Regions from separate parts of the Pseudoalteromonas sp. TB25 genome, predicted to be linked through region 2. Evidence: predicted binding sites of a transcription regulator. Region 2 holds the regulator's gene; each other region holds the start of a gene.

Region 1 (6,905 bases), on a different contig from region 2:
ACTACGTCTAAACAAGAAGAAGACATGGTTAAAGGGTATAACTTAGGTGCTGCATCTTACATTACAAAACCAGTAACGTTTGATGGTTTGGTTGATTTGATGAAAACGCTAGGAAAATACTGGGTAGAATTTGTAGAGCTACCGACAACATTTAACGATTAATGGAGATTGTATGTTAGATAAAGTGACTCAGTTGCTGCTTGTAGAAGACGATGAAGATGATTACATACTCACCTGCGACTATCTGGACCAATTGGATTCACACACGTTTAACATTCAATGGATAAGCTCTCCAGAGCAGGCAATTGCAACGCTTAGTAAAAATGAGCACGACATTTGCCTGCTTGATTACCGCTTGGGTGCATCGAATGGTTTAGATGTATTAAAAGAAGCAATTGCCAATGGCTTTAGCGGTCCTATTATTATGTTAACGGGGCAATCTAATGATGAGTTAGACTCAGCTGCGCTTGATGCGGGCGCCGTTGATTACTTAATTAAAACAGAAATGAGTTCGAGCCGATTTGCGCGTGCTATTCGTTATGCTTTAGCGCGTAAAGATGTAGAAGGTGAGCGAGTTGAACGCTTAAAAGCTGAAGCCGAAAATCGTTCAAAAGATCGATTTTTAGCTCATTTGAGCCATGAGTTACGTACCCCTCTATCGTCTATTTTAGGTTACACCGAACTGTTAATGCAGAGCGACTTTAGTCAGCAAGCAGAAAATGAATTGGGTGTTATTTATCGAAACGGTAAACACTTATTGAGCTTGTTAAACGATGTGCTCGATTTGTCAAAAATAGCAGCCGATAAACTGGAACTTACCCTAAGCGAAGTTAACCTTGATAGCATGCTTGCCGATGTATACACGCTAATGCGCGTATCGGTGCTTGATAAGGGTCTTACGTTGCGCTTTGAATCTCATCAGCCATTACCTCTAGTTGCACGACTGGATGCAACAAGAGTTCGTCAAATTTTAATAAATCTAATAAATAATGCGGTTAAATTTACCGATAAAGGCGAAATTGTTGTTAATGCGTGGACGCAATGGGTTGATGGCACTGAAATGCTATTTTTTAGCATTAAAGATTCAGGTATGGGCATTGCCCCTGAAAAACAAGAACTTATATTTAAGCCTTTTGAACAAATAGCCGATGTAGAATCACGCTCTGTAGGTGGCGCAGGCTTAGGTTTGGCAATATGTGCTGAATTGTTAGCGCGTATGCACGGTGATATTAGTTTGCACTCTGAAATAGGCAAAGGTTCTACATTTACTATTTCGGTTTATCCGGGTGACATTAGTGGAGTAGAACGCCAAACGCTTAATTTTAGTAGCGCACCACAATTACAAAGTAAATCAGCTCCTTGTAAGGTACACGGACGAGTATTAGTAGTTGATGATTTACGTGATTTACGCATGCTAGTTGGTCATATGATCAGTACCTGTGGTGCGCGCGTAGATTATGCCGAACATGGCCAGCAAGCGCTTGAAAAAGTACGCATAGCAGATGCGTATAAAGCGCCTTACGACATTATTTTTATTGATATTCATATGCCTGTAATGGGCGGCAAGGAAGCTACCATAGAGCTTAGAAAAATGGGCTATAAAGGCCCAATAATTGCGCTCACTGCCGCTACGATGAAAGGCATACATGAAGAGCTTGCTGCACTTGGTTTTAACGATGTAATACCAAAGCCTGTTGATAGCGCGGCTTTATATCAATGTTTGCAAGATTACTTGGTAGCGCCAGAGCATGCACCGCAAGCTAAAGATATAAATTGTAGTAATGGCTTAACCGAGAAAAAGCAGCGCTTTTTACTTGTGGAAGACGATCACGATGCAGCGCAAATTACGCAACTACTTTTAGAAAGTTTAGGCGTTGAAACCGTCATTGCGTCTAGCTGCGCACAATGTTTGCAAATACTTAATCACGACCAGCAATTTAATAAGGTATTGTTAGATATGCATTTACCTGATGGTCGTGGCGTTGACTTAGGTCAGCAAATTAATGAACGATATCCAGATCTACGTTTAGTAATTGTAAGTGGCGCAGAGCCAGATCCAAGAGAAATAAAAGATTTAAATATTGACCGAGTTTTACTTAAACCTATTAATTTGAGCTTACTTGAAACGCTTATTAGCTAGGGACTGTTTCTCTTTTTAGGTTGAATTCATCAGTATGTTTGGTGTTTAGGCAAGGCTGAGCTTGTGTAGTATGGTTATTTCCTATAAATAGGCGATAGCGAAGCAAAAATGCCGAACATGCGTTGCCCGATAGCTCCTAGATTGAACAAATTTTAATTCTGAAAGGTCAACAGGCCCAATAACTGAGACATTATTTATATGCATTCAATAAAGTTAGTATCTGAAGAGTTAACACCATCAAAAGTAGTGTGTGTTGGGCGTAATTATACCGCACACATTGCAGAGCTAAATAACGAAACGCCAGAGCAAATGGTTTTATTTAATAAGCCAAATAGCGCAATTACTAATACGTTATTTGCAGCTCACAACGGCGATACGCTACATTATGAAACCGAGTTGTGTTTTGTAGTTAAAAATAAAAAATTTGTAGGTGTTGGACTCGGCCTTGATTTAACTAAGCGTACTGTGCAAAGTAAATTAAAAAATAAAGGGCTTCCATGGGAGCGCGCTAAAGCGTTCGACGGCTCTGTAATTTTAACTGATTTTGTAGCGCTAACTGATGCAATGAAGCACTTTACTTTTGAACTTAAAATTAATAATGAAGTGATTCAGCGAGGTGATACTCATTTTATGCTGCACAACCCTGACTCAATTTTACAAGAAATTAGTGAATTTATGAGCTTAGAAGACGGTGATGTAATAATGACAGGTACACCGTCGGGCGTAGGTGAGGTAACAGCTAAAAGTATTTTTGCAGTGGCGCTTTATGCTAATGATCAGTGTTTGCTTGAGCATCAGTGGCAAGTAAGTAAAAGTTAACGACTTGCTGTTGGTAGTGTTTATCAAAGTCAGTAAAGGTGGTTTTAAGCCAGTTATGCTGACTTTGTTGATACTCAGGCGATTGGAGTACATTATTTTTTAATGCGCGGTTAATTTTTTTAAGGGCTTGCTCTGCAAAATTATTAGGTGCTTTAGCCGCACAGCCTATTGCTCCTCTTATAAATTGAATGTCATTTTCTGCAATTGGCACACTTTCTATATACGTATACTCCCCTTGTTTATTAAAGTAATCAGCCATAAACGGGTAATCAATTGAGTAGTCTAAAAAGCCGTGACTCAAGCGTGCTATAACAGCCTGACTTTCATTTTCGCTACTCCAACTTAACGACGACTCTTTATCTCGTTTTGTATTTTCAATAATTGTATTAATTTTAGTTGTAAATTTACGTGCAGCCGCTTGCCCGTATACATATTGCGGGTCGGTTAATAAATTAATAAGGTGAATAGGCGAGCCGTGCTTTTCTTCTAATTGCGGCTTTAGCTCTTTAGTCGTGATAATTGAAAATGGGGGATATACCGTTGTTGGATTTGAGTAGTTAAGTTGTTGGTTATTATTTTTTTTATAAATAACACACGGAAAACATACATTTTTTCCTTCATTTAAATATTTATTTATACGCTGCTGAGGAACAATTAAGCGGGTATGTTTTACATCAGTTATGGTTCTGATGAGTTGCTCGGTTAGGTTGTCGCAAATACCGCCTTGTGGTGCGCTTTCACTTTTAGCTATATGAAAAGGGGGCGTGTAACTTTGCAGCCAAATAATCTCTTCTAGAGGTTGTACTTTTTGCTCAACGGCGTGCGCGTTGAATACAATTAATAAGCAAAATGCATAGTATCCGTTTTTCAGCATTGATAAGTGTTCGTTGAATTAAGAAAACTTAATAAAAGTATAGTGTTGGTTGTAGTAGGGTCAAATATTTTAGTTTAAAAGCAACCTCATTCAAGGCTGCTTTTAACTCATACATGCTTAATAAGGCATCGGATGGTTTCTAAATATGGTGTTAATCTCACTAAGAATTTCGTCGTTTAGCGTTATGCTAAATGCGTCTATATCTTCCTTTAATTGAGCTATAGATGTTGCCCCGATAATTGAAGAAGTTACGCCATCTACTTGGTTACACCATGCTAAGGCTAGTTGTGCTGGAGTAATATTGTTTGCATGAGCCAGCTCAACATACTGCTTAGTGGCTTGCTCTGCATTGGGTGTATCTCTAAAAATACCGTTACGCTGCATGAAGGTCCAACGAGAACCTTCTGGGCGAGCTCCATTTAGATATTTACCCGTTAATAAACCGGCTGCTAAAGGCGACCACGGTAAGTAGGCAATATCTTCGTGTACACATTGTTCTATTAAATACGGCCAGTCTTTAGCGTGCGCTAAGCTAAACTCATTTTGAATAGATACCATACGCGGTAAGTTATGCTCTTTGGCCAAACTTAAAAACTGGCTTATACCCCATGGCGTATCGTCAGATAAACCGCAGTGTTTAATTTTACCTGCTTTAACACATTCATTAAGGCCTTCTAGAATATCAAGCATACTAGCTTGCTGCTCTTGTGTATTTACGTCGGTAAATTTAAGAGTGCCGGGCCATTGTCTGCCAAAGTGAGGGGTAGAGCGGTTTGGCCAATGTAGTTGATATAAATCAATGTAGTCTGTTTGAAGTCGCTTAAGTGAATCATCCACGGCTTCTATTACTGTTTGGCGAGTAATATTGCCGCCATCACGTACCCACGATAATCCATTGCCTGCAATTTTTGTAGCTAGTACCACATCGCTGCGTTTTTGTTTATTACGCGATAGCCAGTCGCCAATAATCTCCTCGGTTTTACCATAGGTCTTTGGCGAAGGAGGCACAGCATACATTTCGGCTGTATCAATAAAGTTTACGCCTTGCTCTAGCGCGTAGGCTATTTGTTCATCAGCGTCGCTTTGAGTATTTTGTTTACCCCAAGTCATACTCCCTAGGCACACTCGAGATACGTTTACGCCACTGCTACCTAGTGGGTTGTATTGCATAAAAATTCCTTAACTAAATTAGTTTTGAGCATGGCTGATTAAAGCCGATAAAAGAGGCTCGGAGATTGGGGCTTTTTGCCCTGTAGTAAAATCAAACATTACAACTTTAGATGCACCCGTAGTCGTTATTGCTTTTTGTGCATGGCTATAAACGGTGTAGTTCATGGTAAAGCGATCTGTTTTAAGATCTGTAATTGTAACGCCTACAGTGAGTGTGTCGGGAAAAGTTACTGGGCGTTTATAGCGAACGTTATTTTCGCTTATTACTGGGCCCACACCGTTTGGGCTTATTGTGTCGAACAGATTTATTTTATTTAAAAAGTCGATTCGGGCTATTTCAAAGTAACGTAAATACACTACATTATTTACGTGTTGTAGCGCATCCATATCAGCCCATGCTACGGTGATATCGGTATGAATAGGGTGCTGATCTTTAAACGTTTGCATTATTTATTGGCCCTTGATTTTAAAGTACTTAGATTATCAACATGGTGTTACGAGCTCAAGGTAATTAATGGCATGTTTTTTTTATAAGATGATTGTACCTGTTTAATTTTAGGTCTACAGTTAAATTACACAGACACACAAAAACACACACAAAGGTAATAATATGCAGAATATAATTAATTGGTCCTTAGCTTGTTTGGTTTTTATAGCCTCTTTTACCTGTTACGCGATGGGGAATGAATCTGGCGCTATCATTTTAATGTTGGCAGGATTTTTATTTGAGGTTATGTATTGGCTACGAGGTTATAAGAGATCGGAGGACAATAAACACTTTTTTTAATCGTTAACTAGGGCCTGTTGACCTTTCAGGATTAAAATTTGTTCAATCTAGGGGCTATTTAATCGCGGCGCGAGGTTTGTGACCTAGTGGGCTAAGTAAAAACCGAGCAACAAAGAGTAAATTGCCCCTAGGCAGAACCCTTCGGGCAGCATATGTTTGGCATTTGTGCTACGTTATCGCCTATTTATGGGGAATAACCACACTACATAGGCTCTGCCTTGCCTAAATACCAAACATACTGCTGCAAATTTAACCTCGAAAGATAAACAGGCCCTAGGCTTGCATATCACATTTTATTCTATAATAATGACTGTATAAATAACCAGTTATTATTGTGGTGATGAAGAAGTTTATTCACATAGACATGGATTGCTTTTATGCAGCAGTAGAGATGCGAGATAATCCAAAACTTGCATGTGTACCGCTTGCTATTGGAGGCAATAGCCGACGAGGCGTGCTCTCAACCGCTAACTATATAGCTAGAGAGTATGGTGTGCGCTCGGCTATGTCGAACTATCATGCTAAACAATTATGCCCCGATTTAGTTATTGTCCCAGGGCGCATGGCTGTATACAAAGAAGCTTCAAACCAAATACGTGAAGTATTTAGCCGCTATACAGACTTAATTGAACCCCTTTCTTTAGACGAAGCCTACCTAGATGTAACAGACAGCACCGCTTGTAAAGGCAGTGCCACACTTATTGCACAGCAAATAAGAGCCGATATTTACAATACTACAGGGCTCACTGCATCAGCTGGTATTGCACCGATTAAATTTATTGCCAAAATAGCCAGTGACGAAAATAAACCGAATGGTCAATTTGTCGTTTTGCCTGATGAGGTCGATGACTTTTTAGCGCAATTACCGCTTGGGAAAATTCCAGGAGTGGGCAAAGTAACGCTCGAAAAGCTAAATTTAAAAGGCTTATATACCGGCAAGGATGTACGTGAAAAAGGCGTTAACTGGATGCAGCAACATGTGGGTAATTTTGGTGTGTCGCTTTATCAAAAATGTGCAGGTGAGTATGTTGGTAAAGTATCCACAGATCGTATAAGAAAATCGCTGAGTGTTGAACATACCTACGAGTACAACAAAACAAGTTTGCAAGAGTGCT
Region 2 (6,905 bases):
AAGCAAAGGCAAAGGCAAACATGCCTATGCAAATAAGTACTAAACGTTTGAGTAGCGGTGCGTGTGTCATTACTTGATTACCGGCGGCTTAGAAAAAGTATGATATGGCGCTGGAGAGTCAACTTCCCACTCAAGTCCTTCAGCCCCTTCCCATACCTTTGCAGGTACTTTATCACCGCCGCGTGCACATTTAATTACCACAGCTACAAACAACAATTGCGATAAACCAAAGGCAAATCCACCAATACTTATGATTGCGTTAAAGTCGGCAAATTGGAGTGCGTAATCGGGAATTCGACGCGGCATACCGGCAAGTCCTACAAAATGCATAGGAAAAAACAGTACGTTCACGCTCACCAGTGATAGCCAAAAATGCCATTTAGCTAACGTGATATTAAACATGTTGCCTGTCCATTTGGGCAGCCAGTAATAAGCCCCTGCCATTATCGAAAATACAGCCCCTGTTACTAATACATAATGAAAATGCGCCACTACAAAATAAGTATCGTGATATTGAAAATCAGCAGGTGTAATTGCCAGCATCAATCCCGAAAAGCCACCTAAGGTAAACAGCACAATAAACGCAATACTAAAAAGCATTGGCACCTCAAAAGTTATTGAGCCTTTCCACATTGTGGCAACCCAATTAAATACTTTTACTCCAGTAGGTACCGATATAAGCATGGTCGCGTACATAAAAAACAACTCGCCAGCGACCGGCATCCCAGTGGTAAACATATGATGAGCCCAAACAATAAAGCTCAATAGTGCTATAGAGGATGTGGCGTATACCATTGAGGCATAGCCAAAAAGTTTTTTACGAGAAAAGGTAGGTACTATTGTAGATATAATGCCAAAGGCAGGAAGAATCATTATGTATACTTCAGGGTGACCAAAAAACCAAAAAATGTGTTGGAACATCACCGGGTCGCCACCGCCTGCAGCATCAAAAAAGCTGGTAGCAAAATACTTATCGGTAAGTACCATAGTGACAGCCCCTGCAAGCACTGGCATTACGGCTATTAATAAAAAGGCAGTAATTAACCACGTCCATACAAATAAGGGCAACTTCATCCATGTCATGCCGGGGGCACGTAAGTTCACTATGGTTACAATCACATTGATTGCGCCCATTATTGAGCTAATTCCCATAATATGTACGGCAAATACAAACAATGCAGTATTATCATTACTGTATGTTGTGGACAGTGGTGCATAAAAAGTCCAACCAAATGCAGGCCCCCCACCAGGCATAAATAACGATGCCAATAGGATTAAAAACGCAAACGGTAAAATCCAAAAGCTCCAGTTATTCATTCTTGGCAATGCCATATCTGGCGCGCCAATCATGAGTGGTATCATCCAGTTAGCAAGGCCTGTAAAGGCGGGCATAACCGCACCAAACACCATAATTAAACCATGCACTGTGGTCATTTGATTAAAAAAGTGAGGATCGACCAACTGTAAACCTGGTTGAAATAATTCAGCCCTGATCACCATGGCCATTCCACCACCAATTAAGAACATGGTCAGCGAAAAAATTAAATATAAACTACCTATATCTTTATGATTAGTTGTGTAAAGCCAGCGTTTAAAACCTTTAGCTGGGTGATGAGCATGATGAGCTTCATTGGCGTTAGGTTGTTCTACTATGCTACTCATTAGTTCGCCTCCACTTTGGCATCAAGTGCTGCCTGTATTTGACTCGGTTGAATAACATCACCCGTATCATTACCCCACGCATTACGTTTATAAGTAATAACCGCAGCTAATTGCTTTATAGATAACTGTTTGGCAAATGCTTGCATTGCCGTACCGGGTCGTCCATGGATAACTACATCAATGTGATCTTTTATATCGCCAAGCACTATCGGGCTACCTTTAAGTGCAGGAAATACACCCGGTAACCCCATGCCAGTAGGTTGATGACATGCAGCACAATTAGCCATATATACTTGTTCGCCTAAAGTCATTAATTCTTCTTTTGGGAGGGTTTTATCAAGTAATGCGGCATCTGCTAATGCTGCTTTTTGTTTAGCCTGCTTTGCATCTGCAAGCCATGTTTTAAAATCAGCTTCAGATTTAGCGATCACCACAACGGGCATAAAGCCATGGTCTTTACCACACAACTCAGCACATTGGCCTCGGTAAGTACCTTCTTCGTTTATGTTCGTCCATGTTTCGTTTATAAAGCCGGGGTTCGCATCTTTTTTAACTGCAAAATCAGGTACCCACCAAGAGTGAATAACATCATCAGAAGTCATTAAAAATCGTACTTTTTGATTTATTGGCAGTACAAGAGGCTTATCAACCTCAAGTAAGTAGTTAGGGTTTTTATCTGCAAGATTCGCTATTTCATCTTGCGGGGTAGATAAAATAGAGTAGAACTCTACATCTTCGCCCATATATTCATAATGCCATTTCCATTGCGAACCCGTAATTTTAATAGTGAGATCAGCTTTGCTGGCATCTTCCATTGCAATAAGGGTTTTAGTGGCTGGTACTGCCATAGCAATTAAAATAACAAACGGAATTGCAGTCCAAAGTATTTCTACTTTAGTGCTTTCGTGAAATTGGGCAGGTACAGCCCCTTTAGATTTACGGTGATGAATAAGTGCCCAAAACATAATTGCGAACACTATCACCCCAATCACACAACATATTATAAATATGGTCATGTGCAGCTGATATACATTATTGCTTATATCGGTTACGCCTTTGCGCATATTGTATTGGCTGTTAGCCAAAACTGGGTGCGAAAAAACACATAATATAAGCCACAAGGTAGAGGTCAGTTTACCCATGTGACGGCTCCTTTGATGCTATTGCGAATGCAAAGCGAAGAGGCATACGGCTTAAACGCCAATTCGTTATTTTTATTTTTTTAGCCAATCTTATTTAATATTGATTGGTTTTGCTGCGCCAACAACGAGTTTGTGTATATTGTGTGTTCTCAAAACTAAAAAGCTGTGAGTTATTATTAGCTCAGCACATTAACAATTAGCTAAAAAACGAACAACAAGCAAGTTTTAGTATAAAAAACAATCAGGTGATATTGAATAATTAATAAAAAATCGGTAATCAACTGGGCAACAGAAAGTTCAAAATATGAGCAAAACAAAGGGGTTTAACGCATTCGGAGGGGGAAAATATAAGTGCAAAAAAGTTTACAGCTTAAATAGTCAGTGGGCTGTTTACGCCCTATTTTTTAGTACAAATTTTAAAACAAAAATGCGTACTAATTAGTACGCATTTATAAAGCTGCTTGTTTAAAAGCTATTTTTAAAGTCACATCCAATCAGCGTTTCTTATAACGCCAACGGCTAAGCCTTCAATATTAAAAGACTCATTCTCAAGATCTACTTCAATAGAGTCAAAATCGTCGTTTTCAGCATGAAGTAATACTTTACGACCCGCTTTCTCAAGACGTTTTACAGTTACGTCTTCGTCTAGGCGAGCAACAACAACTTGTCCATTTTCAGCGGTTTGAGTACGATGTACAGCAAGTAAATCACCATCCATAATACCAATATCTTTCATGCTCATACCGTTAACGCGTAGTAAAAAATCTGCAGCCGGTTTAAACATTAATGGATCGATTTTGCAGTGACTTTCAACGTGCTCTTGCGCCAAAATAGGTGAACCAGCAGCAACACGCCCTATAAGCGGTAAACCTAATTGTTCTGGCTCTTCTTCTTCAATTAATTGAATACCACGGCTTGCACCTGGTTTCATTTTAATTGCGCCTTTTTTAGCAAGTGCTTTTAAATGTTCTTCAGCAGCATTGGCACTTTTAAAACCTAATGTTTGCGCTATTTCAGCACGTGTAGGAGGCATACCAGTGTCTTTAATAAAAACTTTAATTAGTTCGAGTATTTGAGCTTGGCGGTTCGTTAATGGTCGCATACAACTGGTTTTCCATACAGTACATTTAACTGTGAGTATATACAGTTAAATAAAAATCGCAAATTTAAATTAAGCCTTAAAATAGCTAAAGTAATTTCACTTGTGTACATTTTAGGGATATAACTAAAGCTGAGTTTATAAATGATTAAAAATGCAAAGGAGACATTATGAGTATTTGGTACCAGCCCATCACCTTAGAGCTGTGCAAGCAGTTAGAGCAAGGCGTTAATGGCCAAGGAACATTAATGAAAACTATGGGGATAGAAGTCACAGAAATTGGCGATGATTATTTGGTTGCCACAATGCCGGCAATTCCTGAGCATCATAACCCAATGGGGATGGTTCACGGCGGTGCTAACGTTGTACTTGCCGAAACAGTTGCCAGCTATGCCGCTAACTTTGTTGTCGATTTTACTAAATTTTACTGTGTAGGGCAGGAAATTAGCGCAAGTCATTTAAAAGCATCTCGCAACGGCACTTTAACAGCAACGGCTAGAGCGTTTCATATTGGCAAACGTAGTTCAGTATGGGAAATAAAAATTACAAATAGCCGCAATGAGCTGTGCTGCGTATCAAAAATGACCGCAGCAGTCGTAGAGCGAAGATAGTTACTTTTCGATTGGGTAAATGGTAATTTCCATACCCGCACCAATCGCAGATATACGCAATAATGTATCTGCATCTAAGGCTTGATTAAAGCACTTAGGAGAAGTCCCTGATTCAAAACCAATATCAAACGTTCTACGTGAACAACTTAACCATTGCTTTAGCGCGTTACGCGAACACGATTCAATAAGCTCACATATATGGTTTATGGCTTTATCAGGTGTGCTCACCTCACCTGTAGCTTCAATACGTGCTAGTTGACGGTATTCGTCTTTGTCATAATGTAAAATCGTCGCGACTTTTTTCAAGTCCGCCACTAGCAAACTAATATCTTGCTTTGATTCAAGCTCAAGATCTACATTTAAAAATTGAATTTCCGACATCGTTTCGTATTTATCCTCTAATAATTTCATTGCAAACTTTAACGCAGTTTTACCGTTATACCAAATCAACTATGCTCTATTAACCACTTTATATGGATATTTCGTAGCTTTTAAGTATTTTTTAGCATTTAAAGCTAGCTGGATATCAAACATCTAGCTCAATTAAACAGATAAGTCATGTTAGGAATTTAAGTGTAATCTTTTTTATTTTTAAATGATTACAGTAAGCTATAGTTTAAACTGCGACAAAATGTCGCAGTAACTTATCCTATTAATGTAATAAACTAGCCTCTAAAAATAATAAGACTAAAACATGAATAAAAAAATATTTAAGCATGCTCGCAAGTTACATAAATGGTTAGGTTATTTATTAGCACTACAAATTTTAGCATGGTTACTAGGTGGTTTAATTATGAGTGCAATCCCTCTTGATAAAGTTCATGGGAAGCATCTTGCAACACGCACTCTTAATAATCCATTTACGCAGGCTGATTATATTGCTTCCCTTGACGATATTGCCTCTCAGGTGGTTAATCCAACACAAATAATTTTTGAGAACTTCTTAACTACACCACTTATTACTGTCTTTAGTAATAACGAGCAGCAAAGCTTCAATGGCATAACAGGCCGACCATTTGAACCGCCAACTAAAATACAAATTACCGCAAATGCTAAAGCACACTTACTTATTGATGCTCAAGTAACAAGCGCTGTACTACTAAAGCAAGGTATGCGAGAAGTTGGATATAAAACCAATGTTTGGCAGGTACAATTTGACGACACATTTAACACAACACTGTACTTGTCAGAAAATAACGGCAAAGTTGTCACCGTTCGCAGCACGCTATGGCGAATATTCGACTTTTTTTGGATGTTACATATTATGGATTACGATGAGCGAGAGGATTTTAATAATCCGCTGCTTATTAGCTTTTCAGCAACCAGCGTACTTTTTTGTTTAAGTGGAATATTATTACTTATACAAAATATACGACTAAAACGATTTATCCGAATTAAAAATAAGAATAAATCAAAGTAGTCATATTGGTTTTTGAGAGCTAGCGCCCACTTATCAAAGAGTAAATAAGCCTAGGGCTTGTTTTATTCCAAGTGCTTAAATCGACTCAAATGTCGCTTTAACATTTCGTTTTCGAAAATCAACTCATCACGCTCATCCAGCAATTGTAAAACTAAAGCTATTGCCGACCAATCTAACGAAAAGTCATGCTGGATACGGGCCGCTTTTTTAACTAAGGTCACTGCAGATACCGTAAATTGCCACTGCGTAACATGCTCCCCCTCAATTGGAACCGCAATATTATGCTCAACTAGCTCATATAAAATTGCTTCGCTAATATCACTGCTCAAACATAGCTCTTTGCTAGTAAGTAAATCGTCTTTTTGTGTCACGATAATTTGCATTATGGTTTGCTCCAGTTATTACGGGGATCAAAGTGAGCTTTTTCGGCTAATTCTTCCCACAGTTTTTTACTGGCATCATCAATAGATGTTGGATTAACAATTTTAAGCACAGCAAATAAATCACCTTTGGCTTTTTTACTCATTAATCCCTTACCTTTAATACGTAAGCGTTGACCAGACTGACTATTAGAAGGAATAGTTAATTGGATATTACCTGTCAACGTAGGTAAATTTAGCTTTGTACCAAGAGCCGCTTCCCATGGTGCAAGAGGGACAACTATATTTAGGTTATGACCCTCAACATCAAATAATGGGTGAGGCACTAAACTAATTTGTAAATACAAGTCGCCATTTTGCCCATTCGCTGACCCTAACCCGCCTTGCCCTTTTAGTCGAATTCGCTCGCCATTTACTGAGCCTGCAGGAATTTTCACTTTAAGTGATTTTTTAATTTCAGTAACACGGCCACTGCTGTCTCGCTGCGGTAACATAAACTCAACAGGCTTCACGGTATCAACTAAAGTCTCTTCAAGAAAAATTAGGAACTCTATTTCCACATCTTGTCCTTTTTGCGCGCGAGCGGCGTTA
Region 3 (6,905 bases), on a different contig from region 2:
TTGCTGCTAAATCAGCTTTTGTTACAGGCGTATTATCTGATTTCTCTTGTTGGCCAATATCGCCTTTTTTATAAATGGCCATAATTGCATCGCCAGCACGCTCAGCTAATTCAATACACGGTTCGATTAATTTATTCATCGGCAGCTCCAGACGCTAAATACTTATCTAATAATAGCAAAGCTGCAACACTGCGTGCTTCGGTAAAATCTTCTTGGTCTAATAATGACTGCCACTGAGTTAATGGCCACTTAACAACAACAAGCGGCTCTGGTTCGTCGCCAATAAGGGTTTGTGGGTATAATTGCTTAGCAAATAAAATATGCATAGTGGCATTAAAGTAACTCGGCGCCATTGTTACTGTTCTTAATGGTTTAAAATACTCAGCACCAAAGCCAATTTCTTCTTTAAGCTCTCTGTTAGCAGCTTGCTCTGGCGTTTCGCCCGGATCGATTAAGCCTTTAGGAAAACCTAACTGGTAATCGTTTGTGCCCGCACAGTATTCACGTACAAGTAGTAATTCGTTATCTGCACTTAACGGAACAATCATCACTGCTCCCCGGCCACCGCCGCGAATTCGCTCATACTGGCGCTCTTCGTTATTAGAAAACTTTAGCTCTAAAGACTCCACAGTAAACAGGCGGCTTTTAGCGACAACATTGTTACTGAGGATTTGTGGTGGTGTTGGGTGCTTTTTCTGTGTCATTGGCGTTAATTTGCTATCATGGCAGTTAGTTCAATAATAAACCTTATAAGTTGAAATTCCTATGTTAAATTGGTCAAAAATCGATACCGTTTTGCTCGACATGGATGGAACATTACTCGATTTACATTACGACAGTCATTTTTGGCTTAACGTTATCCCTGCGCAACACGCATTAGCGAGAGGCATTAGCCTTGATGCAGCTAAAGCAGATATTTTAAAACGCTATCAAGCTGTGAGCGGTCAAATACAGTGGTATTGTTTAGATTATTGGGAGCAGCAATTAAGCTTGCCTATAATGGAGCTTAAACGAGAGTCTCAGCATTTAATTAAAATGCGCGAAGACGTACCTCATTTTTTAACCGAGCTTAAAAAAGCAGGCAAAGAGTTAATTTTACTTACCAACGCCCACCCTGAGAGTGTCATGCTGAAATTTGAGCATACAGCGATTGATAACTACCTAGATGGTGTAGTGTCTACTCATGAATATGGAGTAAGTAAAGAGCAGCAAAGTTTGTGGCACCAAGTACAAAAAGACTTAGGGTTTAATAAGCAGCGCACTTTGTTTGTAGATGACAGTGTGCCGGTATTAAATGCCGCACGAGAATACGGCATTGAGCACTTACTTGCAGTTGCTAACCCTGATAGCCAACAACCACATAACGAAATAGCCGATTACCTGAGTGTTACCGACTATCGTAAGATTATTTAACTCAGTTTACTTGGGCTAGATTTTTGGGTAACGCGCTTCAAGGCCTTGGTATACTAACTTTGCAAAATCTGCATGTTCTGTATCAAGGCTTTTAACTACTTCAACTAAATGCTCGTTATCTTCTTGCCCGTTCCATTCTTTAATATAGCTACCATCTTTGTAACCGTGATCTTGGCGGAAAAAGTTTAACGTATTTTTACCTACGTAGCCGCGATATAAATCATCAATATCCATACCCATTTGCGCCATACAGCCGGCAAAGGCAGCGGCATTAAACGTTTTATCTGCAACAGCAGAAGCCGCTAATATTTCTAGCGTTTGTTTAAAGTCATCCGCTTGTTGAGCATTACTAAGCTCAGTTTCAAGTTGCTTTGCTAAGTCTTCGTAGCTAGTTTTACCGTCAATTCTAAGCGATAGACCAAAATGAAAAATATCAACCAACTCTAAAATAACTTGTTCAGTATCTGGTGTTTGTTTTTTCCACCATTTCCAACCATGATGATCCAGCATTTCAGCGCACTCAACCCAAATAGCGCGGTACCATTCGAATCCTTGAGTAAACCATTGCTCATGTACTTTAGTGTTCATGGCGTTTTGCATTTCTAGCATAACTACTAGCTTGTTTAAATTGGCAGACATATTCATTCCTGTCGTTTTTGATTAGTGTAATAGTACAGATAAAGGAAGCTTAACGCATCAGCACTATCTTAATATGTAGTTTACTTTGAGCCGCTAAATTCAGCCCATGAATCAATTAAATCAATGAAATCTTCAAAGCCACAACCACTACTTAAACCATTTTCTTCAAGCGCTAAATCGTCATCTTGATACGCTATTAGGTCTTCACTGTCTTGATGAAGCGCATGGGCTTCAAATAATGCTTCGTCTTTAGTTAATATTAAATCTATTTCTTGGCCTTTTAGCGTTAGCGGCTCATAGCTTGAACTCACCGATGCAATAAGCGCTTGCACCATAGCTACTTTATCTTTGCCTATTTCTTCGTTTAGCCAGCGACCAATAATAGCGTGTTCACTGCTTATTTTAATACGTAGCCCACTAATAGGGTCGCGAATAAATTGATATTCCATAGGGTTTGCCTGTAAATCTTTAATTGCGTAATTATATACGTAAACGCCCGCAAACCACAGGACATATAAAGTAAAATAGCGCCACATGGGCGCTATTTCACTCAACTTTAAAGCCGTTAACTTCGCGATCTATAACGCGCTGCGTCAATAATCGACCATAAGTAAATAATAGGCACAAGTACAAAGCCTACAAGCACATAAATTAGTGCGTAACTTATTATAATAGCGAGTGCAAAAAATATAGCCGCTAAAATACGCCCTTGCACTAACTGCCCTAAACCAGGAAAAAATATATTACATAATGCTGCGATTACATTACCGCCAGAACCTTGATCTGCCATACTAACCTCTGTATTTATTTGATTTTATAATTATTTACTTACACACTCTATGCCAATTTATTAAAGCTTACAAATCAAATAGTTAAATTAGTCTAGATTTAGAGAGTTAGTAAATTTTGCTAACTTTAGGTCAAATTAGCAATTTTTATTGTGCGTTTACACTTTTTGTTTGTTCAAAAAAATAGCAAGTTACTCGTTTTTAAGGCTATTTTATAAATAGCTGTTTATAAAAACAGTATTTTATTTAGCCTAACAAAAACACCTGTTATACTGCCCACAATATTGATTAAAAAGGCGTAACGATGGACGTTTCACAATTACTCGATGGCTTAAATGACAAACAACGCGATGCCGTTGCAGCCCCACTACAAAACATGCTGGTATTAGCAGGTGCTGGGTCTGGTAAAACACGAGTGTTAGTTCATCGTATTGCGTGGCTTATGCAAGTTGAGCAAGCATCTGCTTACAGTATTTTTGCTGTAACCTTTACTAATAAAGCGGCTAAAGAAATGCGTAGCCGCGTTGAAGAAACACTAAAAGCCCCTGTAGGCGGTATGTGGATTGGTACATTCCATGGTTTATCGCATCGTATCTTACGTGCTCATCATCGTGAAGCTAACTTACCTGAAGCCTTTCAAATTTTAGACTCTGACGATCAACTTAGGATGATCAAGCGCTTACTAAAATCGATGAATATTGATGATAAAAAATGGCCAGCTAAACAATTTGGCTGGTACATAAGCGCCAAAAAAGATGAAGCACTTCGCCCTAAAGATATTCAAGCATACGATATTAACGAGCAAATGATGCTGCGTGTTTACGCCGCCTATCAAGAAGCCTGTGATAGAGCAGGCCTAGTTGATTTTGCCGAAATATTACTACGCAGCTACGAAGTGTTAAAAAATAACCCTACGTTACTACGTCATTACCAGCAACGCTTTGCACATATGCTCGTAGACGAGTTCCAAGATACAAATACCATCCAATATGCATGGTTAAAGTTACTTGCAGGCGATACAAGCAGTATCATGATTGTAGGCGACGATGACCAAAGTATTTACGGTTGGCGCGGTGCTAAAATCGAAAATATTAAACGATTTTTAACTGACTTTAGCGCAGAAACCATTCGTCTTGAACAAAACTACCGTTCAACTGCAACTATTTTGAAAGCGTCTAATGCATTAATTCAAAATAACTCAGAGCGTATGGGTAAAAGCTTATGGACCGACGGTAACGATGGCGAGCCAATTTCTATTTATGCAGCATTTAATGAATTAGACGAAGCACGCTTTGTAAGTAGCAAACTACGAAGCTGGTTAAATGCAGGGAATGCCCTACAAGATGCAGCAATTTTATACCGTAGTAACGCGCAATCTCGTGTACTCGAGGAAGCCATGCTACAAGAAGGCTTAAAATACCGTATTTATGGTGGTATGCGATTCTTCGAACGACAAGAAATTAAAGATGCGTTGTCGTACTTACGCCTAGTAGGTAATCGTCAAGACGATGCCGCGTTTGAGCGTGTAATTAATACGCCAGCACGCGGTATTGGCGACAAAACATTGAGCCATATACGCGACTGTGCACGAGCAGAATCGTTACCGCTTTGGTATGCCGCAAAAGCAATTGTAGAACAACAGCATTTATCTGGTCGTGCTTCGGGTGCAGTAAGTAAGTTTGTAGAACTCGTTGAACAAATAGAAGATAAAATTAGCGATCTAACTTTGCATGAGCAAGCCAAGTACACAATTCAAACCTCAGGCTTGATGGCAATGTACCAAGCTGAAAAAGGTGAAAAAGGCCGTGCTCGCGTAGAAAACTTAGAAGAGCTAATTAGCGCATGTGACCAGTACGAACTTCCTGAAGACGAAGAATACAGCTCGCCTTTACAAGGCTTTTTAGCCCATACGTCACTTGAGTCAGGTGAAGGACAAGCAGAAGAACACGAAGACGCCGTACAAATGATGACGCTTCACTCAGCTAAAGGCTTAGAGTTTCCGCTAGTGTTTATGGTAGGCGTAGAAGAAGGCATGTTCCCTTCTCAGCAAAGCAACGAAGAGTCGGGTCGCTTAGAAGAAGAGCGCCGCCTTTGTTATGTAGGCATGACACGAGCAATGGATAAGTTATACATTAGCCATGCTGAGAGTCGCCGTTTATACGGGCAAGAGAAATACCATAGCCCATCTCGCTTTTTACGCGAAATCCCTGAAGACTGCGTAGAAGAAATTCGTATTAAAACACAGGTTTCTCGTCCACCTGCCGCCGGGCGTTTTAGCGCATCAGTTAGCCATGCAGCATTTGAAGACAGTGGCTTTAACTTAGGGCAACGAGTTTTGCATGCTAAGTTTGGTGTTGGTACCGTACTTAATTACGAAGGCAGTGGCGCGCAATCTCGCGTACAAGTTAACTTTGACGACCTTGGTAGCAAATGGTTAGTAACGGCTTATGCACGATTACAAGCGGTATAAAACACACCTAAATGAATTAAAACAACAACTAGCTGGCGCGTATCATCGCCAGCTAGTATTAATTACTGGCAGCTCAGCTTGGTGTTGTGAATTACTTAACTCATTAATAGATGAAAACAATACACTTGTTGTATCCAAGCAGTGCGCGATTAAAAATTCGTACTGGCCTACTCGCACACACCAAATTTTAGGGCAAGAATTTGCCCATGCTGTTTACGATGGTTTTAGTGGTTTGCACCCTGATAAACTTGCAGCACTTGCCGGCACCGTTAAAGCAGGCGGTATACTGTTTTTATTACTACCTGAATTAGATGATTTAGCCTCTTGGCAAGATCCCGCATTAAGCACAGTGCAATCACATGGTCACACCATTGACTGTAGTTTATTTAATCAACGTTTCGCGACTATTATTAAACCGTCGCCCGCTTTTCACTTTAGTGAAAAAAATGGCTGTATTAGTAATAACGCTAGCTATGTAATGCATAATAAAATTGATTATGAGCCACAGCAAAACTGTATTGAGCAAATAGTAAAAGTAGCTAACGGCCGTGCCAACAGGCCTTTACTCATTAATGCCGATAGAGGCAGAGGTAAGTCGGCAGCACTTGGCTTAGCCGCGGCAAAACTAACTGATAAAAAAGTAATTATTTGCAGCACTCAGTTTAAAGCGACCCATAGCAGCTTTAAACATTTAGCCCAAGAGTTAAGCCTGCAATACAACGCTGAACATAAACAGCTCGCCAACTTGCACTACGTTGCACCTGACGCGTTATTAAACACACTACCTGAGTGCGATTTACTACTCGTTGATGAAGCTGCAGCAATCCCTGTTCCGTTATTACTAAAAATGCTAGCTCATTATCCTCGTATAGTCTTTGCAAGCACTCTAGTTGGATATGAAGGAAATGGTAGGGGTTATACCATTCGCTTTAGTAACTATATAAAAGCGCACTATAAAGCCTCTAAAGTTGTAACGCTTGATGAGCCACTGCGTTTTGCTAAATACGATCCCCTCGAGAAGCACATTCGCACCTTGCTTGCACTCGATGCAGAATATATAGAGTTAAGTAGTGATCAATTAGAGCAGCCAGTTCATAGCGAAATAACTCAGCAATCCCTTGTAAACAATGAATCTTTACTGCAGCAAGTTATTGCCCTACTTGCACTGGCTCACTATCAAAGTAGTGTCAACGACTTACGCCAACTACTAGACGCACCATCGCAAAGACTATTTATTAGCAAAATTAATAATCAATTAGTTGGCGTATGCTTAATCGCCATAGAAGGTGGTTTAAGTGAAGAACTTGCCCTACAGGTTATAAGTGGAGAGCGCCGTCCGCAAGGACATTTAATGGCGCAAGCACTCTCACAACTTAGCTTTAATAATGACTGTTTAACGAAACTGAGCGCTCGCGTTGTACGAATAGCGATTGATCCGAGTTCCCACAATATAGGACTTGGTAAAAAGTTACTTAGTTATTGCGAATCACAGGTAAAAAGCCAATGTAGTTGGCTTGGTGCAAGCTTTGGCGCAACGGCGCAGTTACTTAATTTTTGGCAAAACCTAGGATTTGATACTGTAAAATTAGGTTATC

What was found. Region 2 encodes LexA, which represses DNA repair genes until DNA is damaged. Its sites were predicted from a motif close to TACTGTATNNNNATACAGTA; they were not measured.
Region 1: a site for LexA is predicted at 6,099-6,118, ahead of dinB (DNA polymerase IV). Genes of this name have one in related genera too.
Region 3: a site for LexA is predicted at 3,061-3,080, ahead of uvrD (DNA helicase II). Genes of this name have one in related genera too.

The regions. Positions count from the first base shown of each region.
Region 1 is NZ_AUTI01000268.1:4,133-11,037, reverse strand. Features, by position in the region: gene L652_RS0108870 (response regulator) at 1-162, shown strand, start outside; gene L652_RS0108865 (hybrid sensor histidine kinase/response regulator) at 173-2,140, shown strand; gene L652_RS0108860 (fumarylacetoacetate hydrolase family protein) at 2,339-2,959, shown strand; gene L652_RS0108855 (ABC transporter substrate-binding protein) at 2,910-3,833, opposite strand; gene L652_RS0108850 (aldo/keto reductase) at 3,951-5,003, opposite strand; gene L652_RS0108845 (thioesterase family protein) at 5,022-5,450, opposite strand; gene dinB (DNA polymerase IV) at 6,131-6,905, shown strand, end outside.
Region 2 is NZ_AUTI01000418.1:8,153-15,057, forward strand. Features, by position in the region: gene L652_RS0120005 (cytochrome c oxidase assembly protein) at 1-70, opposite strand, end outside; gene ctaD (cytochrome c oxidase subunit I) at 70-1,662, opposite strand; gene coxB (cytochrome c oxidase subunit II) at 1,662-2,804, opposite strand; gene lexA (transcriptional repressor LexA) at 3,289-3,906, opposite strand; gene L652_RS0120025 (PaaI family thioesterase) at 4,074-4,514, shown strand; gene L652_RS0120030 (hypothetical protein) at 4,515-4,895, opposite strand; gene L652_RS0120035 (membrane protein) at 5,209-5,934, shown strand; gene L652_RS0120040 (chaperone modulator CbpM) at 5,997-6,317, opposite strand; partial or broken gene L652_RS01000000124200 (DnaJ C-terminal domain-containing protein) at 6,317-6,905, opposite strand, start outside.
Region 3 is NZ_AUTI01000330.1:1,943-8,847, reverse strand. Features, by position in the region: gene cysQ (3'(2'),5'-bisphosphate nucleotidase CysQ) at 1-139, opposite strand, end outside; gene nudE (ADP compounds hydrolase NudE) at 132-704, opposite strand; gene yrfG (GMP/IMP nucleotidase) at 766-1,413, shown strand; gene L652_RS0112825 (dUTP diphosphatase) at 1,429-2,052, opposite strand; gene L652_RS0112820 (YacL family protein) at 2,133-2,501, opposite strand; gene L652_RS0112815 (hypothetical protein) at 2,618-2,842, opposite strand; gene uvrD (DNA helicase II) at 3,145-5,310, shown strand; gene L652_RS0112805 (GNAT family N-acetyltransferase) at 5,288-6,905, shown strand, end outside.